2 linked regions of the Sorangium aterium genome follow. The protein of the gene in region 1 binds, or shares a complex with, the protein of each later gene. Links are inferred from orthologs where the notes say so. Each region holds a gene or a part of one and is shown in the gene's direction. Other genes may lie near its edges. The genes, in order: POL72_RS12445 and POL72_RS37970.

What was found.
Region 2: the proteins of POL72_RS12445 (region 1) and POL72_RS37970 are in contact, whole or in part, in a solved structure (PDB 5NJ9), measured with the Escherichia coli proteins. The link is inferred for Sorangium aterium from one-to-one orthologs.

The regions. Positions count from the first base shown.
Region 1 is NZ_JAQNDK010000001.1:3,363,029-3,366,224, reverse strand. The notes cover bases 137-3,022. They hold POL72_RS12445 (TldD/PmbA family protein), read left to right. Parts: upstream 137-799; coding sequence 800-2,245; downstream 2,246-3,022. Other genes in these bases: POL72_RS12440 (winged helix-turn-helix domain-containing protein), read left to right, coding at 2,449-3,022; POL72_RS12450 (tetratricopeptide repeat protein), read right to left, coding at 137-152. In the rest of the region: more of POL72_RS12450, read right to left, coding at 1-136; more of POL72_RS12440, read left to right, coding at 3,023-3,196. UniProt on the Escherichia coli protein: Metalloprotease involved in CcdA degradation. Suppresses the inhibitory activity of the carbon storage regulator (CsrA).
Region 2 is NZ_JAQNDK010000004.1:1,724,365-1,727,512, reverse strand. Bases 291-3,128 are described here. They hold POL72_RS37970 (TldD/PmbA family protein), read left to right. Parts: upstream 291-946; coding sequence 947-2,311; downstream 2,312-3,128. Other genes in these bases: POL72_RS37965 (helix-turn-helix domain-containing protein), read right to left, coding at 2,564-3,128; POL72_RS37975 (hypothetical protein), read left to right, coding at 291-822. Outside these bases: more of POL72_RS37975, read left to right, coding at 70-290; more of POL72_RS37965, read right to left, coding at 3,129-3,148.

The DNA.
Region 1 (3,196 bases):
TTCAGGTAGAGGTCGCCGATCTTGAGCAGCGTGCGGACGTCCTTCGGATCGTCTGCGACCAGCTTCTGGTACTCGACAATGGCCTTGTCGAAGCGCTTCCGCTCGACAAGCTTCTGCGCGGTCTGGAGTACCTTGTCGCGATCGACCGCCACGGCGATGGGAATCTCCTGCTGAGGGCAGCAAGGCGTTGCTCGGGCGCCTCGTCGGCATCCCTCACCTCGCCTAAAAAACACCTAGCCAATCCCGCCACCACGTACAAGCGCGCGGCGCCGGAAGTTCCGGAAGCTACCGCGAAGGTGCTTGTTTGCAGTGTGCGGCCCCCCGGGGGCCCCCTGTCTGGCGACGCGGCGACCGCCTGGCGCGGTGGCCGCGAGCCCCCGCCCCGGTCGGACGCTGGGCGGTCCGGTCGAGGCGCGTCGAAGAGCGCGCCCTACCCTGTAGGAACGCGCTGAACGGCCGGGGATTCGCGAAGATCGCGGGGAAGGTGGCGAGCGCCGCCATTCCCGCGAAGACAGCGTTAAGCCTAGCAGTCGAGCGGCCTTGTTGCACATTTCGTGAGATCTTCCGCGACCCGCGGTCGCTTCGCTGGCGGTAGCGCGGTCGCGCGACCCCGCGATCGCGGCGTGGGCGTCGGGCGTGGGCGCGCGGGCGATGTATGCGCGCCGCGCCGGATGAAAGGGCAGGGGGTAGGTCGCGAGCTCGGCCGTCGGCGGGGGCGGGCGCGGGCGTCGGCGGGAGGGCGCTCCGGACCGCCGCCGTTTCTCGACCGTCCCGGCGAATGGACCTAGAGTTGGGCACCATGTCGCGCAGCCAGGCCTACCGTGCCCCGTTCGCTCCTGGAGAGGAAAATGCCGTCGACGCCGCGCTTTGCGAGCGGCTCCTCTCCGTCGCCCTGTCCAAGGGAGGTGATTACGCTGACCTCTTCTTCGAGTACCGCGCCGGAGGCGGGTTCACCTTCGACGAAGGGATCCTGAAGGCGGCGTCGCGCGGGGTGTCGATGGGGGTCGGCGTCCGCGTCCAGCGAGGAGACGCGACCGGGTACGCGTACACGGAGGACCTCACCTGGGACGCGATGCGGCGCGCGGCCGAGACGGCGGCGCAGATCGCGACGGGCTCCGGCGGCAAGGAGAAGATCGAGCTCAGGCGCCGCGAGCTGCCGACCCGCTACGAGCTGCCCAGCATCTCGCTCGACGCCCCCGGGCTCGCGAAGCGCGCGCTGCTCGAGCGCGCGAGCGCCGCGGCGCTCGCCTACGATCCCAGCATCGTCAAGGCGGAGGCGAGCTTCGTCGAGGAGGTGCGCGAGGTCCTCGTGGCCACGAGCGACGGGCGGATGGCGCACGACGTCCAGCCGCTCATCCGCTTCGGCGTGCGGGCGCTCGCCGAGCGCAGCGGAAAGCGCCAGGAAGGATCGAGCGGCGGCGGCGGGCGCATGACGACGGCCTACTTCGAGGGCAAGTCGCCGGAGTGGCACGCCGAGGAGGCCGCCCGGCAGGCGGTCGCGATGCTCGACGCCCGCGACGCGCCCGCGGGCGAGATGAACGTCGTGCTCGCCCCGGGCGACAGCGGCATCCTGCTCCACGAGGCGGTGGGGCACGGGCTCGAGGCGGACTTCAACCGCAAGGGGACCAGCAACTACGCGGGACAGGTCGGCAAGGACGTCGCGAGCCCGCTCTGCACGGTGGTGGACGACGCGACGCTCCTGCAGTCGCGCGGCACGATCAACGTGGACGACGAGGGCCACGAGCCCGAGCGCAGCACGCTCATCGAGAACGGCAAGCTCGTCGGGTACATGCACGACCGGCTCTCGGCCCGGCACTTCGGGCTCACGCCGACCGGCAACGGGCGTCGCGAGAGCTTCGCCGCCGCGCCGATGCCCAGGATGACGAACACCATCCTGCTCGCGGGCCCGCACGATCCCGAGGAGATCGTGAGGTCCGTGAAGCGCGGCGTCTTCGCGAAGAAGTTCGGCGGCGGCCAGGTCGACATCTCGAACGGCGATTTCGTGTTCTCGCTGACCGAGAGCTACCTCATCGAGGACGGCAAGCTGACCGCGCCGCTCAAGGGCGTGAACCTCATCGGCAACGGCCCCGAGGTGCTCCGGCGCGTCACCATGCTCGGCCACGACGTGGCCGTCTCCGACGGCATCTGGACGTGCGGCAAGGACGGACAGAGCGTCCCCGTGGGTGTTGGCTGCCCCACAATCAAGATCGATCTCATCACGGTCGGCGGAACGCGGATCGGCTGATTTTCAAGGCTGGAACGCCAGGCGGAAGGTAAGCACGACAGCGGGATTGGTGGGTTTAGCGCGGTGCGTCTTGCCGGCCCGCCGTGACACCCGTATACGGGGCGTTCATGGCGCGTCGCTCGTTCATAGCCATCGTTGGACACGGACCGGATCTGGAGCGCGACGAGGGTGCCGCATCGGTCTTGCGCTCGCTGGGCGCTGACGTGCGGACCCTGGATCTCTGGGACGATCCACCGCGGCTCTTCCACGACGACGAGAGCAAGGCACGGGCGATCGTCGTCGAGGCGCTCGACAGGCCGGATCTGGCCGCCGCGGCGCTTCGCGCGCTGCGCCGCGAGCCGCGCCTCGAGGAGGTCGGCGCGCTGGTCGCCGTGAGCGTCGCGCAGATCGCGCGGATCGAGCCGTCGAGCGGCTTCGACGACTTCCTGCTCGTGCCGTACGTGCCCGCCGAGCTCTACGCGCGCGTGCGCCTCGTCGAGTGGCGCCGCAGCGAGTTCGCGACCGAGGAGCGGGTGAAGGTGGGCGCGATCGTCATCGACCGCGCGGCCCATGACGTCTCGGTCGGCGGCATGCATGTGCCGCTCACCGCGAAGGAATTCGCGCTGCTCTCGTACGTGTGCGAGCGCCGCGGAAAAGTTGTGTCGCGGACAGAGCTCCTCCGCCGTGTCTGGGGCAGCCAGTACGAGGGCGGCGCGCGGACCGTCGACATCCACGTGAGGCGCCTCAGGGCGAAGCTCGGCGCGGCGCTGCCCCTCGTCACGCTGCGCGGGGCCGGGTACCGCCTCGAGTCGCCGATCCCCGGCGCCGGTGGTCCCGAGGGCGGCGACGCGAGCAGGGCGCTCCAGCGAAGCGGGGCCGGCGAGGAGGCCCAGGGCGACGAGCGCGGGGAGCTGCGCGACGAGGACGAGGACGAGGAGAGCGACGACGAGGGCGACGAGGACGAGGGCGGCG
Region 2 (3,148 bases), on another replicon or contig:
CCGTCCTGGTCAGGAAAAGGTCCAGGCACTTTGCTCAGGAGGGGGCGACAGGACTACTTTCGGCGCCGCGTGCCCGCCTTCGTCGCTCCCCTCGTCGGCTTTGCTCTCGGCGCGCTGCTCGCCTGGTTCAGCGCTGCAGCCCCTCACCGCCTGGGCGCGCTGCGCGCGGCGGAGCCTCGGCTAGCGCCGGGCGCGCGCGCTCGGCCGCTCGTGCTCGTCTCCCTGTTCGCCTGCCTCGTCTTCGCGCCGGTTTGCGCGTACTTCCTCGTGTTCGCCCCTGACTGGAGCTTCGCGTACCTCGTCGACACGCGCCGCATCCCGTCCGCCGTCGACCTCGTGCTCGTCCTCGTCAACGCCGCCTCGGTGCCCGCCGGCTTCGCCGCCGCGAATCGCTTCGCCGGGAGCGCTGGCGGCAGGTGGACCGCCCAGCGCGCGGTCCGCGCGCTCGCCGTCCTCGCCGGCGCGCCGCTGTCGATCGCCCTGCTTGCCGTCGTGGCCCTGTCGCGGCGGCTCGCGCTCGACGGCACCTACCGGCAGGTCGAGGGCGACTTCGGCGTCCACCCGGTCGCCGGCGGTCCGCTCGGCTATGCGCTCCTCTGGATGTACACCATGCTGGCCGCCGGCTTCGCGGCCACCGTGAGCGCCCTCCTCCGGCGCGAGCCCGCGGGGGGCGGGCCGAAGGCCGAGCCCTCCCCCGGCGCGCGCCCCCGCGCCGCCCCGAGCGAGCCGGCGCCTGAGGTCGTTCCGCCCCGGCCCGCCTCGGCACGCCCTCAGCGGCGGCTCGGCGTCGGTAGCGGAGGGCGCTCCAACCGGCCGGGCTGAGACGCCCCCCCGCGCGCGGGGATCTCGCGCGCGGGGGGGAGCGCGCCGCGAGGCGACCGCGTCACCGCGTTGACGGAGCCAGCCCGCTCCACCACCCTGTCGCCCCATGTCCGAACGAGCCCGCGTGGAGCAGCAGGTCGAGGAACTCATGGAGCTCGCCGAGCAGGTCGTGACGCGCGCCAGGAAGGGCGGCGCCGACGTCGCGGAGGCGATCGCCCGCTCCGGCTCCGAGCTCACCACCAAGGTGCGCCTCGGCGAGCCCGAGCTCGTCGAGGAGGCCGTCCACAAGGGCCTCGGCATGAGGATCATCAAGAAGCAGCGCGTCGCGCTGACCTCGACGTCCGACCTCACGCCCCGCGGCATCGATCGCTTCGTGGCGGACGCGCTGGAGCTCGCCGACATCTCCCAGGAGGACGCGTTCGCCGGCCCCGCCGATCCGGAGCTCATCGCCAAGGGGCCCTTCCCCGCGCTCGATCTCTACGATCCCTCCGGCGGGGAGGTCACGGCCGCGCAGGCGATCGACATCGCGCGCCGAGGCGAGCAAGCGGCGCGCGACGCCGACCCGCGGATCACGAACAGCGAGGGCGCGACGTTCTCGCGGAGCGCGGGCGCCTTCGCCCTCGTCCTGTCCGGCGGGTTCCGCGGCGGCTTCGCCGGCTCGTACGCGCAGCTCGTTGTCTCCCCGGTCGCCGACGACAGCGGCGACAAGAAGCGCCGCGGCTTCTACTTCACCGGCCGGCGCCACCTCGCCGACCTGGACGCCCCGGACGCCGTGGGCCGCGAGGCGGCGCGCCGGACGCTGCGCAAGCTCGGCGCCCGCAAGGTGCCGACCTGCGAGGCGCCCGTCGTCTTCGACCCGGACGTCGCCCGGTCGATGCTCGGGTTGCTCGGCTCCTGCATCATGGGCAGCTCGATCTGGCGCAAGTCGAGCTACCTCGTCGGCCGCGAGGAGACGCGCATCGCCAGCGATCTCATCACGATCGTCGACGATCCGCTGATCCCGCGCGCGCCCGGCTCGCGCCCGTTCGACGGCGAGGGCCTCCTCGCCCGGCGCAACGTCGTGGTCGAGCAAGGCGTCCTGAAGACTTACCTCTGCGACAGCTACAGCGGCCGGAAGCTCAAGCGCCCGCCGACCGCCAGCGCCTCGCGCGGCGCTGGCGGCGGCGTCGGGCCGTCCACGTCGAACTTCCTCCTCCAGCCCACCTCCACGCCAGCGGCGGAGATCGTGCGTTCCACGCCGCGCGGGCTGTACGTCACCGAGATGATGGGCTTCGGCTTCAACGCCGTGACCGGCGACTTCTCCCGGGGTGCGTCCGGCTTCTGGATCGAGAACGGAGAGCTCGCTTACCCCGTGAGCGAGGTGACCATCTCGCTGAACCTCGACGAGCTCTTGCAGCGGATCGACGCCGTCGGGGACGACCTCGATCTCCGGACGTCGACGTGCTCGCCGACGTTCCGGGTCTCCTCCATGACCATCGCTGGAAGCTGAAGCGCTCCGTCCGAGGAGCCATGCTCCTCGAGCGCGTCTTCCTCCAGGAGGCGCCGACGCGGACCCTGCAGCGGGGTTGCGAGCGACCCATCAACCGGCCCCGGGTTGTGCTGCGGGAGGGGGTTCTGACCTCAGCGGCTCGCTCTGCACTGCTGCGGCTGTGCTGCGGCTCCTGGCGGAGCCTGCTCGGGCGCGACCGGCCGTCCTAGCCCAGCCTCTTCTGCCGGGCGTAGGACGGCCGGGGGCCCTGGCTCAGCGTGAAGACCCGCCTGCGGCGAGGCTCCGCGGCGGCTCTTCCGACGCCGGACCGCTCGCCGCCTGGAGCGGCGTCGCCGTCTGCGCGGCCGCTTCGGGCATGAGGAGGCCCTTCAGCTGCTGCGCGTCGCTTCGGCCGATCCGGCCGACGAACGACGGCAGGCTGATCGGCTCATCCGACAAAGCGACGAACGTCCCCTGCGAGTTCGCTCGATGGAGCGCCTCGAAGAGGGAGGGGACGTCCACGTCGCTGGACACCGCCCGCACGTCGACGATGTACACGTCCGCGGGGTCCGCCCCCGCGAAGATCAGCGCGTCATACGGGTGGCTCGCGTGCCGGATGGGCACGCCTTCCCCGAGGGCTCGCGCCACGTGGGCCATCGTATCCTTGGTGCCGATGGCCATCATCGACTTGGAGGTCGCCTTGGCGAGCTCCCGGGGCACCGAATAGCCCCACGCACGGAGGAACTCGGCCACGTCCGCGGCCTTGAAGCGCAAGTGTCTCCCCGGCGTACGGAAATGGGCAATCCTCCCTCGATCTACCCAGTTATGGATTGTCTTCAAGTCGACCTCGCACAAGGC